DNA from 3 places in the Pseudoclavibacter sp. CFCC 13611 genome. Region 2 is predicted to be linked to each of the others. Evidence: riboswitches for the same ligand, from Rfam matches in the RefSeq annotation. Region 2 holds a riboswitch; each other region holds the start of a gene.
What was found. A riboswitch is a leader RNA that binds a small molecule or an ion and turns the genes downstream of it on or off. The one in region 2 is predicted to bind thiamine pyrophosphate.
Positions count from the first base shown of each region.

Region 1: another riboswitch for thiamine pyrophosphate. It lies ahead of F8O08_RS04060 (FAD-dependent oxidoreductase); the one in region 2 lies ahead of F8O08_RS08220 (FAD-dependent oxidoreductase).
Region 3: another riboswitch for thiamine pyrophosphate. It lies ahead of thiD (bifunctional hydroxymethylpyrimidine kinase/phosphomethylpyrimidine kinase); the one in region 2 lies ahead of F8O08_RS08220 (FAD-dependent oxidoreductase).

Region 1 covers NZ_WBKE01000001.1:924,143-931,524, forward strand. Annotated here, with positions in the region: gene F8O08_RS04035 (sigma-54-dependent Fis family transcriptional regulator) at 1-1,767, opposite strand, end outside; gene F8O08_RS04040 (alpha/beta fold hydrolase) at 1,793-2,596, opposite strand; gene ybaK (Cys-tRNA(Pro) deacylase) at 2,973-3,488, opposite strand; gene F8O08_RS04050 (fructose bisphosphate aldolase) at 3,513-4,412, opposite strand; gene thiE (thiamine phosphate synthase) at 4,473-5,111, opposite strand; TPP riboswitch at 5,224-5,357, shown strand; gene F8O08_RS04060 (FAD-dependent oxidoreductase) at 5,350-6,627, shown strand; gene thiS (sulfur carrier protein ThiS) at 6,624-6,860, shown strand; gene F8O08_RS04070 (thiazole synthase) at 6,862-7,382, shown strand, end outside.
Region 2 covers NZ_WBKE01000002.1:857,850-865,231, forward strand. Annotated here, with positions in the region: gene moeB (molybdopterin-synthase adenylyltransferase MoeB) at 1-748, opposite strand, end outside; gene F8O08_RS08210 (thiazole synthase) at 745-1,530, opposite strand; gene thiS (sulfur carrier protein ThiS) at 1,532-1,768, opposite strand; gene F8O08_RS08220 (FAD-dependent oxidoreductase) at 1,765-3,042, opposite strand; TPP riboswitch at 3,035-3,168, opposite strand; gene thiE (thiamine phosphate synthase) at 3,281-3,919, shown strand; gene F8O08_RS08230 (fructose bisphosphate aldolase) at 3,980-4,879, shown strand; gene ybaK (Cys-tRNA(Pro) deacylase) at 4,904-5,419, shown strand; gene F8O08_RS08240 (alpha/beta fold hydrolase) at 5,796-6,599, shown strand; gene F8O08_RS08245 (sigma-54-dependent Fis family transcriptional regulator) at 6,625-7,382, shown strand, end outside.
Region 3 covers NZ_WBKE01000001.1:931,966-939,347, forward strand. Annotated here, with positions in the region: gene moeB (molybdopterin-synthase adenylyltransferase MoeB) at 1-1,011, shown strand, start outside; gene thiD (bifunctional hydroxymethylpyrimidine kinase/phosphomethylpyrimidine kinase) at 1,045-1,908, opposite strand; TPP riboswitch at 1,899-1,994, opposite strand; gene F8O08_RS04085 (DsbA family protein) at 2,030-2,743, opposite strand; gene F8O08_RS04090 (MFS transporter) at 2,851-4,110, opposite strand; gene F8O08_RS04095 (M48 family metallopeptidase) at 4,273-4,932, shown strand; gene F8O08_RS04100 (SGNH/GDSL hydrolase family protein) at 4,968-5,765, opposite strand; gene F8O08_RS04105 (DedA family protein) at 5,758-6,477, opposite strand; gene F8O08_RS04110 (sulfite exporter TauE/SafE family protein) at 6,632-7,382, shown strand, end outside.

The DNA of each region.
Region 1 (7,382 bases), on a different contig from region 2:
CGCCGACTTGTTTCGGTTGCACTCGTACAGGTTCTGCACGATCGCATCCCGCTCGATGGCCTCCATGGCGGTGAGCACCATGAGGTCGCTGAGGCTCGCGAAGCGTGGGATGTCGCTGCGCTGCACGGTCTGCCCGGGCTCGAGATTCGAGACCAGCGTCGCGAGCACGTCGTGCAGCTGCTTGAGGTTTCCGGGCCAGCTCGACTGGCTCAGCGCGGCCATGGCGTCGTCAGCGACGCGCAGCGGCTGTCTGTCGCCGGCGAGCACCTGCAGAAACTGCGCGACGATGCCGGGAATGTCGTCTGGGCGATGTCGCAGAGCGGGAATCATCGTGGTGTGCTGAAAGAACGGAAGCAGCTGCGCCGAGGGCATCCGGTCGCTCATGTGCGACGGGTTGTACGTCGCGGCCACCAGCACGTCGGCGGAACGAGTGATCAGGAATTCGGCCAGCGGCTCGATGGTCTCTTGCGGCAGCGAGTGGATGTTGCGCAGAATGAGCAGGTCTGGTCGGCCGGCGAGCAGCTGTGCGAAGCCGCGGCCGCGACGCACGCGACGATACAGGTCTTCGGGCTCGACGATGGTGCTGCGGCCGTCGGGCTTGAGCTGGTGGAAGATCTCGTCGACGGCCGAGGTCTTGCCCGTTCCGGTCTCGCCGACCGCGAGCACCGACTCGCGTCGACGCAGTGCTGCGCCCAGATCGGTGCGAGTCTGCAGCCACAGAGGAGACCGCCCAGAGAGCAGCTGGACGTCTGCGAAGCGACGATAGTTCTCGCCCAGACGCATGGTGCTGCTCGTGCCGGTGTGGCCGATGACCCCGAGCGAGCGACTGGTGCCGATGAACTCGAGCTCGAGCACCAGACCGTCTTGAGCGAGCCCGGACGACATCAGCAGCGTCGGCTTCATCACGCACTCGGCGCCGGTGTGCAGACGAACCTGTCGGCGATCAGCGCTGTGCTGGGTGATCATGCGCAGGGCGGTGCGCTGCAGCATGGCACGGTCTTCGACGTCGAGCGTGAGCGTCGCCCAGGTGTTGCAGATCTCGAAGCCGTCGGCGTAGGCGAGCACCGGTCCGGTTGCCAGCGCGTCGCGATCGCTGAACAGGCGCAGCAGCGGCTGGCGTTCGCTGGTCGTCTCGTCCAGCAGTCGATGCTCGATGCGTCTCTTGGCGATGCTGAGGGTGTGACGCATCAGCTTGGTCGCGAGTTCGTCTCGGGTGGCCTTGGTGGTCATCTCGACGACGCCGATGAGCTGACCGCTGATCGGGTGGCGCAGCGGCAGGCCGACACAGGCGTACTGCTGGAAGGCGTCGTTGAAGTGTTCGGCGCCGATGACGGCCGTGGGCCTGCCCGTCGCGAGCGTCGTGCCGATGCCGTTCGTGCCGACTGACGCCTCGGCGAAAGAGTAGCCGGGCAGCATGTTGATCTCGCTGAGCGAGTCGCGGCCGGAGATGTCGCAGAACGCGGCCGACACGATGTTGCCCGTGGTGTCGGCGACGACGACGCCGGCGCTGACCTCGCTGAGGTCGCCGGCGAGGGTCTGCAGCGCTTCGGTCGAGTGCCGGGCCAATGGTGTCTGAGCCACGCTGCTGATCGGCGTGAGCTGCTGCAGGTCGTGCGCCGAGACATCGGCCTCGCGGCAGCGGCGCCAGGAGTCGGCGATCTCAGGGCGCAGCAGCGCGTCGTCGACGGCGCCGGAGGTGATCAGCCGCTCGCGGGCCCGGACGGCCCCAGAGAGGCCTTTGGGCATGAGAGGCGATGGAACTGACACGGGTGCAGTCTATGCGATGAATCTGTCAGCGAGCGAGGAAGTCTGCGGTCGCCTGGCACGCTGTCGGCGAACGCAGGATTCCGCTGTGCGTGACCCCCGGGAGCAGGCGGATGCGGGCGTTCGGCAGGTTTGCGGCCGCCAGCCGGGCAGCCTGCTCGCGTTCGGCATCCGCACAGCCGGCCAGAAGCAGCGTCGGCATGCGCATCGTGGAGAGCACGTGGGTCGGCACGCCGCGATCTCCGTCGGCCGCGGTCATGTAGGCGGCGAGGGCGAGCGGGTCGTTCATCCGCATGGCCAGAACGGTCGAAGCCGAGAGTGGGCGGCCGAGATGCTGTTCCCAGCGCTCGATGAACAGCTCCATAGACCCCTGTCGCAGCGTCTCGACGATGCCGGGAAAGAAGACCCGGTCGAATGCGCCGGGGGAGTTCTGCGGCGATCCCGCCACGCTCACCATCGTCGAGACTCGTGCGGGGTGGTCTGCAGCGAGTGAGAACATGATGCGACCGCCGAGAGAATAGCCCACGACTGCCGCCTGGGGAATCTGAGCGGCGTCGAGCACATCGCAGACGTCTGTGACGAAGTGGTGCATGTCGTAGGCCGTCGCGTCGTGCGGTCTGCCGCTGCGGCCGTGACCGCGGAGATCCATGGTGAGCACGTCGCGGGCCGGCAGAACCGGGTCGATCCAGCCCATGCCGCGCCAAACGGACTGCGACAGCGCGGTGCCGTGCAGCATGATGACTGGAGCCAGGTCGGTCGCTGCCGTCGCGCTGAAACGGCGGCAGCGCAGTTCGACGCCGTCGAGCGATGAGTGCACGGTGAACGACTGCATGTGTGGAGAGTACCTCATGCGCTCGATCGGCCTTCGGCGGGTCGATATATCATCTCGTGGTTCCGAGGTGAGCCGCTCGCGCTCGGCTTAGACTGCAGACATGAGCACGAACCGAGAGAAGGATCCCGGGCGAAGGGCCCGGAAGGAAGCTGGGCTCGATGCTGATCTCGAACAGATCTGGCAGGATGAGTCCCCGATGACTGCACAGAGCACCGACTTCGCCGACCAAGTCGACGGAGAGCTCGGCACGCGTCGTCGCGCTGGATCGAAGCACAACGATTCGGCTGCCGTCTCTGAGAGCTGACCTGAACTCTCACACCGGTGGTGGTGTCTCACAGCGTGGATGCCGCCACCGGTTCTCTGCGCCCGGCCCCGCTCAGTCGCGTTTGGCGATGGGGGCGTAGCGTGCTCCGGTGACGCTGCAGAGGTCGTCTGGCGTCAGCTCGACGTCAAGCCCACGCTGACCGCCGGAGACCAGCATGGTCTCGATGGAGCGGGCGCCCTCGTCGACGAAGATGGGCAGGCGACTCTTCTGCCCGAGCGGACTGATGCCGCCGACCACATAGCCGGTGCGGCGCTGCGCCAGCTGAGGATCGGCCATGTGGCACCGCTTGACTCCCAACGCGTGCGCCATGGCCTTGAGATCGAGTCGCGCATCCAGGCTCACGACGCCCACGGCGAGATCCTGACTGCGCGATGCAGCACCGTCGATCTCGACGACCAGCGTCTTGAAGATGCGGTCGGCCGGCAGGTCGAGCTTGTCGACGGCTTCGTCACCGAAGTGTCGGTCATCGGGGTCATGCTCGAAGCCGTGCAGCTGATAGGCCACCCCGGCACGGTCGAGGGCACGGGTCGCCGGCGTGGCCGACCCGTGCCCTCTGTGCGCTGCCATCTGTGTCGATCTCTTTCGCGTGTTTCAGCCGGCGATCGACGCCTGGTAGATGCTCTCGATGGCGGCGTCGAGCGTCTGGTTGAACTCGTCGTCGCTCTGCTGCGCCGTGAGACCCTCGGTGAGGGCGCGGCTGAAGCTGGCGATGACTCCCGGATTCTTGGCCAGCAGCGCGTTGGCCTCGTCTCGGCTGTAGCCACCTGAGAGGGCGACGACGCGCACGACGCGGTCGTGGTCGACGAGAGCGGAGTAGAAGCCGGCCTCGGTGGGCAGTGAGAGCTTGAGGGTCACGTTGCGCCCCTCGGGCAGCGCATCGAGGTGCTGCAGAATCTGATCGCGCAGAATCGACTCGGAATCGGCCTTGTCTGCTGCAGTGATGTCGACCTCGGGCTCGATGATCGGCACGAGCCCGGCGTCGAGCACCTGATCGGCCAGCTCGAACTGCTGGTCGACGACGGCGATGATGCCCGACTCGTTGGCCTGTTTGATCAGCGAGCGCTCTTTCGTGCCGAAGACCTCGTTCGCGTTCGCCTTGTCGAGCTGCTGCTGCAGCGTCGGGATCGGCTTGAGCACCTGCACGCCGTCTTTGAGCTCGGCGAGCCCTTTGTCGATCTTCAGGAACGGCACGATGCCCAGCTCGTTCCAGAGATACTTCGCGCTCGGGGCCCCGTTGATCTCACGGTCGACCGTCTGCTCGAAGAGAATCGCGCCGAGCACACGCTCGCTGGTGAAAGCAGGGCTGGTGATGATGCGAGTGCGCAGCTCGTGAATGAGGTCGAACATCTCGGTCTCATTGCGGTACTGCGATTCGTCCACTCCGTAGAGACGCAGCGCCTTGGGCGTGCTGCCTCCGGACTGATCGAGCGCGGCCAGGAAGCCGGCACCGGTCGAGAACCGCTCGTACTGTGCATCGAACACTGATGACATGGTCACCGCTTTCTTTGTTTGGTCAGCAGGGTGCCGTCGTGCGACACGACGAACATTATCTCACGCTGTGGCGAGCTCGGGCAGCGCTGAGCGCAGCTCGCGAGCGGCGGCCTCGGGGTCGTCGGCCTGGGTGATCGCACGTACGACCACGATGCGGTTCGCCCCGGCGTCGAGCACCTGCTCCAGGGTCTCGGCGTTGACGCCGCCGATGGCGAACCATGGCTTGGCATCGCCACGGCTCTGCGTATGCACCTGTCGTACGGCGTCGAGGGTGACCGGGGCCCGACCCGGTTTCGTGGGAGTGCGCCAGACCGGCCCGATGCAGTAATAGTCAGGATCGCCCAGACGCGCCTGCTCGGCCTGCACTCGGGAATGCGTCGACAGGCCGACGAGCGTGCCCTCCGGCAGCAGCGAACGAGCGTCGGCGACGCTGAGGTCGCGCTGCCCGACGTGCAGGATGTCGGCGCCGGTCAGCGTGGCGACGTCGGCTCGGTCGTTGGCGGCGAAGAGTCGCCCATGTCGGCGCGCCGCAGCCGCGAGCAGCTCGAAGTACTCCAGCTCATCACCAGCGTCGAGATGCTTGTCGCGCAGCTGAATGATGTCGACGCCTCCGCGGTAGGCGGCGTCCACGAACTCGTCGAAGTCTCCGGTGCCCAGTCTGGCGTCGGTGCACAGATACAGCTGCGCCTGCTGCAGCATGCTCAGTCGCCATTCTCGGGTGCGAGGTGTGGCGTGCGGGTCGGTGGAGCGGTCAGCGTGCTGAGACTTGACGATCATGCGTCCAGTGTACGAACCGGGCGGTACAATTGCCCCACATGAGCACGGGAGCCGAGAACTCGGCTGAGAGTGCGCGCGATTCACCAGGCCGAAACAGGCCGGTGATCGTGTGCAGACCGTCGACCTGATCCGGATCATACCGGCGTAGGAAGCGAGCAGAATGAACAAGCATGTCATCGTCATCGGTGCCGGCGTCGTCGGCCTGGCGACCGCGTGGCGACTGCATCAGCGCGGTCACGCGGTGACGATCGTCGATCCGGCGCCCGCTTCGGGCGCGAGTCATGCGGCGGCCGGGATGCTCGCCGCCGTGAGTGAGTACGCCTTCGAAGAAGAGAGTCTGCTCGCGCTCTCCGTGCCGGCCGCGCGTCTCTACCCGCAGATCGTCGCCGAGCTGGACCAGGCGACGGTGGTCGGCACCGGCTACCGGTCGACGCCGACCATCGTCGCCACCGCCGACGCCGCCGATCGCGAGCTGCTGCGAAGCCTGCGCGCCCAGCAGCTCGAACTCGGGCTCGACGTGCAGGATCTCACCTCACGAGAGGCCCGTGCGCTTGAGCCGCTGCTCGGCCCGGGCATCAGCGGGGCGTTCCTGGCCCGCGACGACCACCAGATCACCCCGCGACGCCTCGCCGGGGCCTATATATCGGCCCTCGAAGTGTGCGACGACGTGCATGTGGTGCCGGAACGCGCCGTGGAGCTTCTCTGGCGAGACGAGCGGGTGATCGGCGTTCGCCTCGAACCGAGCGAACGTCGAGAAGGGCCAGTCACCCATCGCTTCGACGAACAGCCCGCGTGGCCGTCGAGCGAGGTCGTGGCCGACGTGCCGCCGGCGAGCCCGACCCCGAGCGTGTCGGCGCAACAGGTCATCGAGGCAGACGAAGTCGTGGTGGCCAACGGTTTGGAGAGCCCGAGGCTCGGCGGCCTGCCGCGAGGTCTGGTCTGGCCGATCCGCCCGGTGCACGGCGACGTGCTGCGTCTGCGCACTCCGGAGCAGCTGCGCCCGCTCACCACCCACACGATCCGCGGCCTCGTCCACGGCCGCAGCGTCTACATCGTGCCGCGCGAAGACGGAACGGTCGTGATCGGGGCGACCGAACGCGAAGACGCTCGAGACGCCGTGCTCGCAGGCAGCGTGCTGCAGCTGCTTCGCGACGCCCACGAGCTGCTGCCGGCGGTCGACGACCTCGAACTCATCGAGGCCACTGCTCGTGCCCGCCCCGGCACACCGGACAACGCGCCTCTGCTCGGCCGAGTCGCCGACGGGCTGCTCGCCAACACCGGCACCCACCGCCATGGCATCCTGCTCAGCGCTCAGAACGCCGTCGTGATCTCCGATCTCGTCGACGGCACCGCCGCAGCATCCGACTGGCAGGCGTTCGACCCCTGGCGCTTCTCGTCAGACGATCGATCCGAGACCCCCACAGGAGCATCCGCATGACACAGATCATTCTGAACGGCGAGGCCGTCGAGACCGAGGCCGACTCGGTGCTCGCCCTCGTGGCCGAACGAACCGGCACCCCGCTCGCCGCCGACGGCCGACCCGCCGACGGCTCGCGGCTCGGCGTCGCGGTGGCCGTCGACGAGACGATCGTGCCGCGCGGCCGCTGGGCGCAGACGGTGCTCACACCGCAGGCCCGCATCGAACTCGTGACCGCGAAACAAGGAGGCTGAGATGGCTGACCACGACGATGACGATCTCTTCGAGGTCGCAGGGCGATCGTACCGTTCGCGGCTGATCATGGGCACCGGCGGCGCACCCAGCCTCGACGGGCTGGAACAGGCACTGCTGGCCAGCGGCACCGAGCTGACGACGGTCGCGATGCGACGGCACACCCCTTCGGCTGGGCCGAGCCTGTTCGACATCCTGCGGCGCAACGACATCGAGGTGCTGCCCAACACGGCCGGCTGCTTCACCGCGCGTGAGGCCGTTCTCACCGCTCAGCTTGCGCGCGAGGCGCTCGAGACGAACCTGGTGAAGCTCGAGGTCATCGCCGACGACCAGACGCTGCTGCCCGACGGGCTCGAACTCGCCGACGCCACCGAGCAGCTGGTCAACGACGGGTTCGACGTCATGGTCTACACCAACGACGACCCGATTCTGGCGCGCCATCTCGAGCAGGCCGGTGCCGCGGCGATCATGCCGCTCGGGGCGCCGATCGGCACCGGGCTGGGAATTCTGAACCCGCACAACAT
Region 2 (7,382 bases):
GGCCCGCTGCCGCGTCCAGCACCTGCACACGGTTGACCAGAGGCTCGCCGATGCCGGTGATGAGCTTGATCGCCTCACCGGCCATCACCGTTCCGATCATGCCCGGCAGCACACCGAAGACTCCCCCTTCGGCGCAGGAGGGCACCTCGCCGGGCTCTGGCGGCTCAGGAAAGAGGTCGCGGTAGCCCGCGTCGATGCCGAAGACACTGACCTGTCCCTCATAGCGCAGAATCGATCCCCAGACCACCGGTCGTCCGGTGATCTCTGCCGCGTCTGCCACAAGGTAGCGGGTGGCGAAGTTGTCGGCACCGTCGACGACGAGGTCGTACTCGGCGAACAGGCGCAGCGCATTGTCTCGGTCAAGCCGCACGGCATGAGCCTCGAGGTTCACCAGCGGATTGATGCGCGCCACCGTCTGCGCCGCCGAGGTCACTTTGAGCTCGCCGATGCGGTCGACGCCGTGAATGACCTGCCGCTGCAGATTCGACTCGTCGACCCGGTCGTCGTCGACGACACCGATCGTGCCCACGCCGGCCGCTGCCAGATACTCCAGCACCGGCGATCCGAGACCGCCTGCGCCGATGACCAGCACACGGGCGGCCTTCAGCCGACGCTGCGCTGCCTCGCCTGCCCCGGGCAGAATGAGCTGGCGGGAGTACCTGCGTCGCTCGTCGTCGGTGAGCCCGGGCAGCTCGTCGAGAGACTGGAGCCTCTCGACGAACGATGCGATGTGATCGACGCCACTCACAGGTCGGGCCGGCCTTCGACAGGAGACGACGCCAGTGCGTCCGCCCTCTTCGGAATGCGCCCGCCGAGAGCGGCGAGCCGCCCAGCCACGACCGCGTGCCGGAATGCGCGCGCCATGACCGCCGGATGCTCCGCTCGCGTCACCGCCGTGGCGAGCAGCACCGCGTCGCACCCGAGCTCCATGGCGAGAGCCGCATCGCTGGCCGTGCCCACGCCGGCGTCGAGCACCACGGGTACTCCGGCGTTCGCGGTGATCGCCGCGATGTTGTGCGGGTTCAGAATTCCCAGCCCGGTGCCGATCGGCGCCCCGAGCGGCATGATCGCCGCGGCACCGGCCTGCTCGAGATGGCGCGCCAGAATCGGGTCGTCGTTGGTGTAGACCATGACGTCGAACCCGTCGTTGACCAGCTGCTCGGTGGCGTCGGCGAGTTCGAGCCCGTCGGGCAGCAGCGTCTGGTCGTCGGCGATGACCTCGAGCTTCACCAGGTTCGTCTCGAGCGCCTCGCGCGCAAGCTGAGCGGTGAGAACGGCCTCACGCGCGGTGAAGCAGCCGGCCGTGTTGGGCAGCACCTCGATGTCGTTGCGCCGCAGGATGTCGAACAGGCTCGGCCCAGCCGAAGGGGTGTGCCGTCGCATCGCGACCGTCGTCAGCTCGGTGCCGCTGGCCAGCAGTGCCTGTTCCAGCCCGTCGAGGCTGGGTGCGCCGCCGGTGCCCATGATCAGCCGCGAACGGTACGATCGCCCTGCGACCTCGAAGAGATCGTCATCGTCGTGGTCAGCCATCTCAGCCTCCTTGTTTCGCGGTCACGAGTTCGATGCGGGCCTGCGGTGTGAGCACCGTCTGCGCCCAGCGGCCGCGCGGCACGATCGTCTCGTCGACGGCCACCGCGACGCCGAGCCGCGAGCCGTCGGCGGGTCGGCCGTCGGCGGCGAGCGGGGTGCCGGTTCGTTCGGCCACGAGGGCGAGCACCGAGTCGGCCTCGGTCTCGACGGCCTCGCCGTTCAGAATGATCTGTGTCATGCGGATGCTCCTGTGGGGGTCTCGGATCGATCGTCTGACGAGAAGCGCCAGGGGTCGAACGCCTGCCAGTCGGATGCTGCGGCGGTGCCGTCGACGAGATCGGAGATCACGACGGCGTTCTGAGCGCTGAGCAGGATGCCATGGCGGTGGGTGCCGGTGTTGGCGAGCAGCCCGTCGGCGACTCGGCCGAGCAGAGGCGCGTTGTCCGGTGTGCCGGGGCGGGCACGAGCAGTGGCCTCGATGAGTTCGAGGTCGTCGACCGCCGGCAGCAGCTCGTGGGCGTCGCGAAGCAGCTGCAGCACGCTGCCTGCGAGCACGGCGTCTCGAGCGTCTTCGCGTTCGGTCGCCCCGATCACGACCGTTCCGTCTTCGCGCGGCACGATGTAGACGCTGCGGCCGTGGACGAGGCCGCGGATCGTGTGGGTGGTGAGCGGGCGCAGCTGCTCCGGAGTGCGCAGACGCAGCACGTCGCCGTGCACCGGGCGGATCGGCCAGACCAGACCTCGCGGCAGGCCGCCGAGCCTCGGGCTCTCCAAACCGTTGGCCACCACGACTTCGTCTGCCTCGATGACCTGTTGCGCCGACACGCTCGGGGTCGGGCTCGCCGGCGGCACGTCGGCCACGACCTCGCTCGACGGCCACGCGGGCTGTTCGTCGAAGCGATGGGTGACTGGCCCTTCTCGACGTTCGCTCGGTTCGAGGCGAACGCCGATCACCCGCTCGTCTCGCCAGAGAAGCTCCACGGCGCGTTCCGGCACCACATGCACGTCGTCGCACACTTCGAGGGCCGATATATAGGCCCCGGCGAGGCGTCGCGGGGTGATCTGGTGGTCGTCGCGGGCCAGGAACGCCCCGCTGATGCCCGGGCCGAGCAGCGGCTCAAGCGCACGGGCCTCTCGTGAGGTGAGATCCTGCACGTCGAGCCCGAGTTCGAGCTGCTGGGCGCGCAGGCTTCGCAGCAGCTCGCGATCGGCGGCGTCGGCGGTGGCGACGATGGTCGGCGTCGACCGGTAGCCGGTGCCGACCACCGTCGCCTGGTCCAGCTCGGCGACGATCTGCGGGTAGAGACGCGCGGCCGGCACGGAGAGCGCGAGCAGACTCTCTTCTTCGAAGGCGTACTCACTCACGGCGGCGAGCATCCCGGCCGCCGCATGACTCGCGCCCGAAGCGGGCGCCGGATCGACGATCGTCACCGCGTGACCGCGCTGATGCAGTCGCCACGCGGTCGCCAGGCCGACGACGCCGGCACCGATGACGATGACATGCTTGTTCATTCTGCTCGCTTCCTACGCCGGTATGATCCGGATCAGGTCGACGGTCTGCACACGATCACCGGCCTGTTTCGGCCTGGTGAATCGCGCGCACTCTCAGCCGAGTTCTCGGCTCCCGTGCTCATGTGGGGCAATTGTACCGCCCGGTTCGTACACTGGACGCATGATCGTCAAGTCTCAGCACGCTGACCGCTCCACCGACCCGCACGCCACACCTCGCACCCGAGAATGGCGACTGAGCATGCTGCAGCAGGCGCAGCTGTATCTGTGCACCGACGCCAGACTGGGCACCGGAGACTTCGACGAGTTCGTGGACGCCGCCTACCGCGGAGGCGTCGACATCATTCAGCTGCGCGACAAGCATCTCGACGCTGGTGATGAGCTGGAGTACTTCGAGCTGCTCGCGGCTGCGGCGCGCCGACATGGGCGACTCTTCGCCGCCAACGACCGAGCCGACGTCGCCACGCTGACCGGCGCCGACATCCTGCACGTCGGGCAGCGCGACCTCAGCGTCGCCGACGCTCGTTCGCTGCTGCCGGAGGGCACGCTCGTCGGCCTGTCGACGCATTCCCGAGTGCAGGCCGAGCAGGCGCGTCTGGGCGATCCTGACTATTACTGCATCGGGCCGGTCTGGCGCACTCCCACGAAACCGGGTCGGGCCCCGGTCACCCTCGACGCCGTACGACAGGTGCATACGCAGAGCCGTGGCGATGCCAAGCCATGGTTCGCCATCGGCGGCGTCAACGCCGAGACCCTGGAGCAGGTGCTCGACGCCGGGGCGAACCGCATCGTGGTCGTACGTGCGATCACCCAGGCCGACGACCCCGAGGCCGCCGCTCGCGAGCTGCGCTCAGCGCTGCCCGAGCTCGCCACAGCGTGAGATAATGTTCGTCGTGTCGCACGACGGCACCCTGCTGACCAAACAAAGAAAGCGGTGACCATGTCATCAGTGTTCGATGCACAGTACGAGCGGTTCTCGACCGGTGCCGGCTTCCTGGCCGCGCTCGATCAGTCCGGAGGCAGCACGCCCAAGGCGCTGCGTCTCTACGGAGTGGACGAATCGCAGTACCGCAATGAGACCGAGATGTTCGACCTCATTCACGAGCTGCGCACTCGCATCATCACCAGCCCTGCTTTCACCAGCGAGCGTGTGCTCGGCGCGATTCTCTTCGAGCAGACGGTCGACCGTGAGATCAACGGGGCCCCGAGCGCGAAGTATCTCTGGAACGAGCTGGGCATCGTGCCGTTCCTGAAGATCGACAAAGGGCTCGCCGAGCTCAAAGACGGCGTGCAGGTGCTCAAGCCGATCCCGACGCTGCAGCAGCAGCTCGACAAGGCGAACGCGAACGAGGTCTTCGGCACGAAAGAGCGCTCGCTGATCAAACAGGCCAACGAGTCGGGCATCATCGCCGTCGTCGACCAGCAGTTCGAGCTGGCCGATCAGGTGCTCGACGCCGGGCTCGTGCCGATCATCGAGCCCGAGGTCGACATCACTGCAGCAGACAAGGCCGATTCCGAGTCGATTCTGCGCGATCAGATTCTGCAGCACCTCGATGCGCTGCCCGAGGGGCGCAACGTGACCCTCAAGCTCTCACTGCCCACCGAGGCCGGCTTCTACTCCGCTCTCGTCGACCACGACCGCGTCGTGCGCGTCGTCGCCCTCTCAGGTGGCTACAGCCGAGACGAGGCCAACGCGCTGCTGGCCAAGAATCCGGGAGTCATCGCCAGCTTCAGCCGCGCCCTCACCGAGGGTCTCACGGCGCAGCAGAGCGACGACGAGTTCAACCAGACGCTCGACGCCGCCATCGAGAGCATCTACCAGGCGTCGATCGCCGGCTGAAACACGCGAAAGAGATCGACACAGATGGCAGCGCACAGAGGGCACGGGTCGGCCACGCCGGCGACCCGTGCCCTCGACCGTGCCGGGGTGGCCTATCAGCTGCACGGCTTCGAGCATGACCCCGATGACCGACACTTCGGTGACGAAGCCGTCGACAAGCTCGACCTGCCGGCCGACCGCATCTTCAAGACGCTGGTCGTCGAGATCGACGGTGCTGCATCGCGCAGTCAGGATCTCGCCGTGGGCGTCGTGAGCCTGGATGCGCGACTCGATCTCAAGGCCATGGCGCACGCGTTGGGAGTCAAGCGGTGCCACATGGCCGATCCTCAGCTGGCGCAGCGCCGCACCGGCTATGTGGTCGGCGGCATCAGTCCGCTCGGGCAGAAGAGTCGCCTGCCCATCTTCGTCGACGAGGGCGCCCGCTCCATCGAGACCATGCTGGTCTCCGGCGGTCAGCGTGGGCTTGACGTCGAGCTGACGCCAGACGACCTCTGCAGCGTCACCGGAGCACGCTACGCCCCCATCGCCAAACGCGACTGAGCGGGGCCGGGCGCAGAGAACCGGTGGCGGCATCCACGCTGTGAGACACCACCACCGGTGTGAGAGTTCAGGTCAGCTCTCAGAGACGGCAGCCGAATCGTTGTGCTTCGATCCAGCGCGACGACGCGTGCCGAGCTCTCCGTCGACTTGGTCGGCGAAGTCGGTGCTCTGTGCAGTCATCGGGGACTCATCCTGCCAGATCTGTTCGAGATCAGCATCGAGCCCAGCTTCCTTCCGGGCCCTTCGCCCGGGATCCTTCTCTCGGTTCGTGCTCATGTCTGCAGTCTAAGCCGAGCGCGAGCGGCTCACCTCGGAACCACGAGATGATATATCGACCCGCCGAAGGCCGATCGAGCGCATGAGGTACTCTCCACACATGCAGTCGTTCACCGTGCACTCATCGCTCGACGGCGTCGAACTGCGCTGCCGCCGTTTCAGCGCGACGGCAGCGACCGACCTGGCTCCAGTCATCATGCTGCACGGCACCGCGCTGTCGCAGTCCGTTTGGCGCGGCATGGGCTGGATCGACCCGGTTCTGCCGGCCCGCGACGTGCTCACCATGGATCTCCGCGGTCACGGCCGCAGCGGCAGACCGCACGACGCGACGGCCTACGACATGCACCACTTCGTCACAGACGTCTGCGATGTGCTCGACGCCGCTCAGATTCCCCAGGCGGCAGTCGTGGGCTATTCTCTCGGCGGTCGCATCATGTTCTCACTCGCTGCAGACCACCCCGCACGAGTCTCGACGATGGTGAGCGTGGCGGGATCGCCGCAGAACTCCCCCGGCGCATTCGACCGGGTCTTCTTTCCCGGCATCGTCGAGACGCTGCGACAGGGGTCTATGGAGCTGTTCATCGAGCGCTGGGAACAGCATCTCGGCCGCCCACTCTCGGCTTCGACCGTTCTGGCCATGCGGATGAACGACCCGCTCGCCCTCGCCGCCTACATGACCGCGGCCGACGGAGATCGCGGCGTGCCGACCCACGTGCTCTCCACGATGCGCATGCCGACGCTGCTTCTGGCCGGCTGTGCGGATGCCGAACGCGAGCAGGCTGCCCGGCTGGCGGCCGCAAACCTGCCGAACGCCCGCATCCGCCTGCTCCCGGGGGTCACGCACAGCGGAATCCTGCGTTCGCCGACAGCGTGCCAGGCGACCGCAGACTTCCTCGCTCGCTGACAGATTCATCGCATAGACTGCACCCGTGTCAGTTCCATCGCCTCTCATGCCCAAAGGCCTCTCTGGGGCCGTCCGGGCCCGCGAGCGGCTGATCACCTCCGGCGCCGTCGACGACGCGCTGCTGCGCCCTGAGATCGCCGACTCCTGGCGCCGCTGCCGCGAGGCCGATGTCTCGGCGCACGACCTGCAGCAGCTCACGCCGATCAGCAGCGTGGCTCAGACACCATTGGCCCGGCACTCGACCGAAGCGCTGCAGACCCTCGCCGGCGACCTCAGCGAGGTCAGCGCCGGCGTCGTCGTCGCCGACACCACGGGCAACATCGTGTCGGCCGCGTTCTGCGACATCTCCGGCCGCGACTCGCTCAGCGAGATCAACATGCTGCCCGGCTACTCTTTCGCCGAGGCGTCAGTCGGCACGAACGGCATCGGCACGACGCTCGCGACGGGCAGGCCCACGGCCGTCATCGGCGCCGAACACTTCAACGACGCCTTCCAGCAGTACGCCTGTGTCGGCCTGCCGCTGCGCCACCCGATCAGCGGTCAGCTCATCGGCGTCGTCGAGATGACCACCAAGGCCACCCGAGACGAACTCGCGACCAAGCTGATGCGTCACACCCTCAGCATCGCCAAGAGACGCATCGAGCATCGACTGCTGGACGAGACGACCAGCGAACGCCAGCCGCTGCTGCGCCTGTTCAGCGATCGCGACGCGCTGGCAACCGGACCGGTGCTCGCCTACGCCGACGGCTTCGAGATCTGCAACACCTGGGCGACGCTCACGCT
Region 3 (7,382 bases), on a different contig from region 2:
CTCGGATCGCCGGTGCTGGAGTATCTGGCAGCGGCCGGCGTGGGCACGATCGGTGTCGTCGACGACGACCGGGTCGACGAGTCGAATCTGCAGCGGCAGGTCATTCACGGCGTCGACCGCATCGGCGAGCTCAAAGTGACCTCGGCGGCGCAGACGGTGGCGCGCATCAATCCGCTGGTGAACCTCGAGGCTCATGCCGTGCGGCTTGACCGAGACAATGCGCTGCGCCTGTTCGCCGAGTACGACCTCGTCGTCGACGGTGCCGACAACTTCGCCACCCGCTACCTTGTGGCAGACGCGGCAGAGATCACCGGACGACCGGTGGTCTGGGGATCGATTCTGCGCTATGAGGGACAGGTCAGTGTCTTCGGCATCGACGCGGGCTACCGCGACCTCTTTCCTGAGCCGCCAGAGCCCGGCGAGGTGCCCTCCTGCGCCGAAGGGGGAGTCTTCGGTGTGCTGCCGGGCATGATCGGAACGGTGATGGCCGGTGAGGCGATCAAGCTCATCACCGGCATCGGCGAGCCTCTGGTCAACCGTGTGCAGGTGCTGGACGCGGCAGCGGGCCGATGGCGCGAGCTGCGACTGACGGCCGACCCCGACCGGGCCAGGGTGCACGATCTCGAGGCCGACTACGTCGAGCTCTGCGGCACGCCGGGCACGGCACAGGGAACCAGTGTGACGGCTCTCGATCTGCAGTCGCTGCTGCAGCGACGAGCCGCCGGCGAGATCGACTTCGATCTCATCGATGTGCGAGAACCGGACGAGTTCGACCTCGTGCACATTCCGGGCGCGCGGCTGCTGCCGTTGGCCCGGCTGCAGCACGAGATCCGTGCCCGGGCCTTCGACGTCCCGGCCGGACGCGAGGTCATTCTGGTCTGTAAGACGGGTGCGCGCTCGACGCAGGCGCTCGAAATGCTGCGTGACTCCGGACGCACCAACGTGCGACAGGTGGTGGGCGGCACGATGGGCTGGGTGCAGACGGTCGATCCCTCGCTGCCGCGCTACTGAACCATCTCTGCGCGACTGGCTCGGCGTCGAGCGTCAGCGCAGGTCGACGAAGTGATCGACCGGGCCGTGACCCTGCCCGACGTGCAGAGCGTCGGCGCTGCGCAGCGCCCGGGTGAGCCAGGCCTTGACCGTGATCAGCGCGGTGGGCCAGTCGTCGCCTGCGGCGAGGCGAGTCGCCATGGCCGAAGAGAGCGTGCATCCGGTTCCGTGCGTGCACTCGGTGTCGACGCGCGGAGCGTCGGCTTCGAAGAGCCCGTCGGGCACGGGCGACCCCTCAGGGGCAGACCGGGCGTCGACAAGCGCGTCGTGCACGCGATCGCCGACCAAATGGCCGCCTTTGACGAGCACCACGGTATCGCAGCGTGCGCTGACGAGTCGGGCCTGAGCCACGGCATCCGCCCACGTCTGTGCCTCAGACGCGTCGGCGAGCACCGCGAGCTCAGGAACGTTGGGGGTGATCAGATCGGCACTGCGGCAGAGATCTCGCACGGCCGCCTCGGCGTCTTCGGCGAGCAGGCGGTCGCCGCTGGTGGCCACCATCACCGGGTCGAGCACCACGATCGGCGGCCGCACCTCGTCAAGCCAGGCCTTCACCGTCGTGACGGTGTCGGCGTCGGCCAGCATGCCGATCTTCACGCCGTCGATCTCCACGTCGTCAGACACAGCCTCCAGCTGCTCGCGCAGAAAAGAGACCGGCGGCAGGTGCACCGAGCGCACGCCCCGGGTGTTCTGCGCCACGAGCGCGGTGACGACCGCCATGGCGTAGCCGCCCATCGCCGAGATCGATTTCAGATCGGCCTGCACCCCGGCGCCGCCGGTGGGGTCGGTGCCTGCGATGCTGAGGATGCGCGGCACGCGGATGCTCTTCGGGCGTGATGCGGCATGGTTGACGGTCATTTGGACGATCCCTTCGCTCGTGCTGACGAGAGCAGGTTCGACGGGTCTCTTCTCAGCCCTCGTTCGGGGCACCCCGTGTCACACGCCCAGAGTATACGCCTGCGACCCCCGAGGGTCAGTCTCAGCGAGCGTCGGCGCCGACCCGCGTCTGCACCTCGTGCAGCACCTCGAGCAGGGCCTCGACCGGCTGCGCACCGGAGGCGCCGAAGCGATCGTTGAACAGGAAGAATGGCACTGATGAGATGCCGAGTTCGGCGGCGCGTCTTTCGTCGGCCTGCACCTCGCCCGTATGCGAATGCGTGCTCAGCTCGCGACTGATCGATGCGACATCGAGGCCCTGCTCACCGGCGATCTCCTCGAGCGTCTCGAGACGACCGATGTGGCGGCCCTCGCTGAAGTGGGCGTGAAACAGCGCCAGTGCGACTTCGCGTTCCCGGTGGTCGAGACGGGCCGCGTGCAGCAGCTCGTGGGCAAGACCGGTGTTCGACTGCTGCAGCACGTCGAAGTGGAAGTCGAGCCCGGCGTCGGTGGCGGCCACGGTCACTCGGTCGAGCTCGGTTTGGGCCTGAGACACCGTGATGCCCTTGATGTCGGCCAGATGCTGCGCCGCGCTGCGGGCGTCTGCGTCATCTGCATCGGGGTTGAGTTCGTAGCTGCGCAGACCGAGCAGCACACGGTTCTCAGGCCGCTCTTCGCTGAAGCGCTGCACCGCCGCGAGCAGATTGCTCAGTCCGATGTAGCTCCACGGGCAGGCGAGGTCGATCCAAGTCTCGACGCGGAGCGCAGGCGCTCCGTCTGACGACGACTGCTGAGCGGGCGCGGGGGAGTCTGGCATGTTCGGTCTCTCATCCATCTGAAAAGGGTGACTCCATGCTAGCGAGAGGTGCGTGCGCGCTCACGACGACCGGCCGGGCGGTGCGACCCCAGACGAGCCGGCGGGTGTCAGACCCGACCGCGACCGGAGAGCTCCGGAGGCAGGAACTTCGGCGTGAAGTGCCACAGCAGCCAGGCTCCGACGACGCCCAGACCGGCCATGACCGCGGCAGAGGCCGCGATCCCGGCGGCGGCGGCGAGGCCGGAGAGAATCAGCGGCGAACTCGCGCTGCCGGCGTCTGCGACCAGACGCCAGGCTCCCAGAAACGCCGCTGGGTGGTGCTCCGGCGCCAGATCCGCGCCCATGGTCATGATGATGCCGGATCCGAGGCCGTTGGCCAGAGACATCAGGCTCGCCGTGACGAGCAGCCCCCACGGCCCGTGCACCGGCAGCAGCGCGAGGTGTGTCACCGCAAGACCGAGCAGCGTCGGCAGCACGACCCAGAGCCGCCCGAAGCGATCCATGAGCTGGCCCGACACGTAGAAGAGTGCGAGGTCGAGGGCACCTGCGATGCCCATGATCAGCGCGATGGTCTCGGTGTCTGCGCCGATGTGCGTGCCCCAGAGCGGCAGAATGACCTGGCGGCTGGATCGCAGCAGCTGCACTGCGGCGATTCCCAGCCCCATGGTCGCGAGCACGCGTCGCGAGCTGACGAGGGTCTGCCACAGCGATGGGGCGGATGCCGTGGGGTCGGAGGCGTGGGCATCGTGCGGCTGGTCTGTGGCCGGCACGTCAGACGTGGATGCCCCGGTGGGAAGGCCAGCTCGCAGCAGTGCCTCAGGGTCGGGCATCAGCACCAGCAGCACGGCGACCACGACGCTGAGCGCGATGCTGGCCACGAAAGCCGACGTGCTGCCGAACCATGCGATCAGCGGGGCGACGAGCATAGGGCCGAGAAACAGTCCGCCTCTGACGGTGCCGCCGAGCACTGACATGGCACGGGCTCGATGTGAGACCGGCACGAGCTCGGTGAGCAGAGCGTGTCTGGCGAGGTTGAACGCGGCAGCGGCCATGCCGACCAGCAGTGTGCCGACCAGCAGCACGGTCACAGACGATCCCACTGCGGCAACCGCGGCTCCGGCTGCGCCGAGGGCAGCCGCAACGATCATCGTGCGCTGCTCGCCGAGACGAGCGACCATCCAGCTGCTGGGCAGATCGCCGATCACCTGACCGATCATCAGCATGCCGGCGATGAGCCCCGCGAGGGCGGTGTCGGCTCCGAGCTCGACCGCTCTGGCCGGCAGCACAGGCACCAGGCAGGCCTCAGCGGTCGCGAAGAGCAGAGCTGGAAGAAAGATCGGCACGGCATACCGACGCAGCTGATTCATCCGGCCAGTGTAGACCCGAGGAGGCTGTCGGCTCTCGGTGCGCTGAATCTCGCGTTGCTCGGGGGTCGGGGGTCAGGGGTCGGGGTCGGGATCGGTGTCGGTGTCGGCCGGTCAGGGTAGAGTCAGCGCGACCGAAAAAGACGAGCGAGGGCAGAAGGCACCATGGTGACGCAGCGCGGCGCACGCGACGAACTGCTGCAGGTCGACGACCTGGTCTGTGTGCTTCGTCGTCGCCCCGTGCGGCGAGTGAGCCTCAGAGTGGGGCGCGTGGGCGGCGCACCCCAGAGTGCTCTCGGCGCGTTCAGCTCTGTGGTGCTGACGGCTCCGGCAGGCATGCGCGAGTTCGAGCTGCGGCGTTTCGTGCGCACCAATCGCAGCTGGATCGATCGCTGTCTGGCCGAAGAGCGGCGGCGAGACATCGCGGTTCCGCAGCTCGACTGGTCTGAAGAGCAGATCGCATGGGCGAAGGCCCGACTGGCAGAGCTCGTGCCTGCGCTGATCGCATCGTGGACCCGGCGTCTCGATCTGCCGCGGCCGACGTGGACGCCGCGTCTCATGCGCACGCGCTGGGGAAGCTGCACGCCCGCAACCCGACGCATTCGCTTCAGCCTCGAACTGGCTCGCTACGATGACGCCTTTGTCGAGTACGTCGTGGTGCACGAACTCGTGCATCTGCGAGTGCACAACCACGGTGCCGAGTTCCAGGCCATGATGAGTGCCGCGCTGCCGGCGTGGCGTCGTCTGCGGGCCGCGCTCGGGCATCCGCGCGCCGACATGCTCGCACCCGGTGGCCGCGAGTGCAGGGCGCAGGAACCCGCCTGAGCGCGCGTTCGCAGGCATGGCGCGACAGATGAGGCCTACTCTGAGTCGTCTGTCGGGTGCACCGGGTGGTCGAGTTTGGCATGACGACCGTCTGCCGACGAGCGCCCGGTCAGCCGCCGCATCGCCCACGGCCAGAGATACTCTCTGGCCCATTGGACATCGGCGGAGGTGACGTGCCAGCGACCGACAGGCGGCCCGGCCACATGCTCGGGGCTGAGATCGTGTTCGACACCGAGTGTCTCGAGTACGCGAATGGCCATCAGATGGTGGCCGAGGGGCGAAAGATGCAGACGATCCGGCGCCCAACGACTGGGGTCATGGAGTGCGCGCAGCCCCCATTGGTCCACGACCAGCGCACCCCGGCGTGCGGCGCTGGCGCGCATGTTCTCGTTGTAGATCGCGACCTTGCCGCGAATCAGAGCGAAGGCGGGCATGGTGCGCAGATCGGGGCCGGTGAAGATCAGCACGGTCGCACCGGTGGCGGTCAGCCGTGCCAGAGAGCGATCGAAGATGGCGGCCACACGGTCGGGGTCGCTGCCAGGGCGCAGAATGTCGTTGCCTCCGGCGCAGAACGTGATGAGATCCGGCCGCATCGCGATGGCCCGGTCGACCTGCTCGCGAACGATCGGCTGAATGAGCTTGCCGCGCACGGCGAGGTTGGCGTATTCGAACGTGGGAGTCTGCCTGGCCAGGACTTCGGCTGCTCGGTCGGCCCAGCCTCGTACGCCGCCCGGAGCCTGCGGGTCTTCGTCTCCGACGCCTTCGGTGAAACTGTCGCCGATGGCGACGAAACGCTGAAAAGGCACGGTGGCGGGCGATGAGAGCTCACTCATGCAGACTCCTTTCGTTGTTGGCCGCAGGCGCCGGTGCCGGTGACCGCCACTCGCCGGTGCGGCGGCGCATGGCATCCTCTCGAATGCGAGCGCGCAGCACCCGCCGGCGGTGTCGCTGCCAGCGTTTGACCGACCAATCGATGATCACGCCCAGCGAGAGCGCGATGGCGATGGCGAGGACGGCGGCGAGAAACGGCGACTGCTTGGCCCATGCTCCGGCGAGCAGGCCAATGAGCACCGAGTACACCGACCAGCTGGCTCCGGCGAGCAGACTGAGCGGGGCGAACCGGCGCCAGGGAAAGTCCGTGGCTCCGGCGGTCATATTGACGACGACGCGCCCGACGGGAATGTAGCGGGCGGCGAGTATGAGAACGGCCGGACGGCGGTGCAGCGTGTGGCGCGCGGTCTGGATGAGCCGCTGCATGCGCGGACGGGCCGCCCAGGCGCGCTGATCCAGATGCAGTCGCGAACCGAGCCAGAAGGCGATGTTGTCGCCGGTTGCCGCGGCAACCGCTGAGACGAGCAGCAGCATCCAGAGTTGAGGCTCGCCCTGCGCGACGGCCAGCGCCGCCAAGGCGACCACCAGAGACTCACTCGGCACGGGTGGAAAGAACGCGTCGATCGCGATGAAGAGAAACAGGAAGACGAGAACCCAGGGGCTGGACGACATCGTGAGCAGAGTCGCGTCGAACGCGTCGAACATCTCGGTCATGCACTGCCTCTCGTACCCCGACAGTCTACGGTGACTCCCGTCACGGCTCGGACAGCGGCGCCGAACCTCATGGCCAGCTCACAACCAATCGACAGCTTCGTCGCGTGACCCTCGTCGATTCGGGGAATCGGCCCGCCCGGTATGCTGACTCAATATGTTCGAGAGTCTCGACGCAATGCCGATCTGGGTGCCGATCGGCCTGGTCGTCGCTTCGCTGATCGCGGGGCTGGTCGATTCGATCGTGGGCGGCGGCGGGCTCATCCAGCTGCCGGCGCTGCTGCTCGTGCCAGGATTTCAACCGGTGCAGGCGCTGGCGACGAACAAGGTCGCTTCGGCGTGCGGCACGATCACCAGCTCGATCACCTTTGCGAGGCGGGTGCGGCCAGACTGGCGGATGCTGGCCCCCGTCGTCGTCGCGGCGTTCGCGGCTTCGTTCGGCGGGGCGGTGCTCGCCGCACGGCTGCCGGCCGGCATCTTCACGCCGATCATCGTCGTGGTGCTCGTCGGCGTGCTGATCTTCACCCTGATGAGACCGGAGCTCGGCAGCCGTCCACGTGACGACCTCGGCAGCGTGTCGCTCGCGATGCTGCGCGGGCTGGCCCTCGGCCTGGTGCTCGGCTTCTACGACGGCCTGCTGGGGCCGGGCACCGGCGTGTTTCTGGTGCTGGGCATCACGCTGGTGCTGCAGGCCGATCTGCTTCGTGCCGCGGGTGGGGCGAAGATCGTGAACGTGGCCACCAACCTGGGCGCCCTGGCATATTTCATCCCGTTGCAGGCGGTGCACTGGCCGCTGGCGATTCTGCTCGGCGCGGCGAATCTCGTCGGCAGCTATCTCGGCGCACGGCTCACCATGCGTCTGGGGGCACGATTCGTGCGATGGATGCTGGTGATCGTGGTGAGCGCGC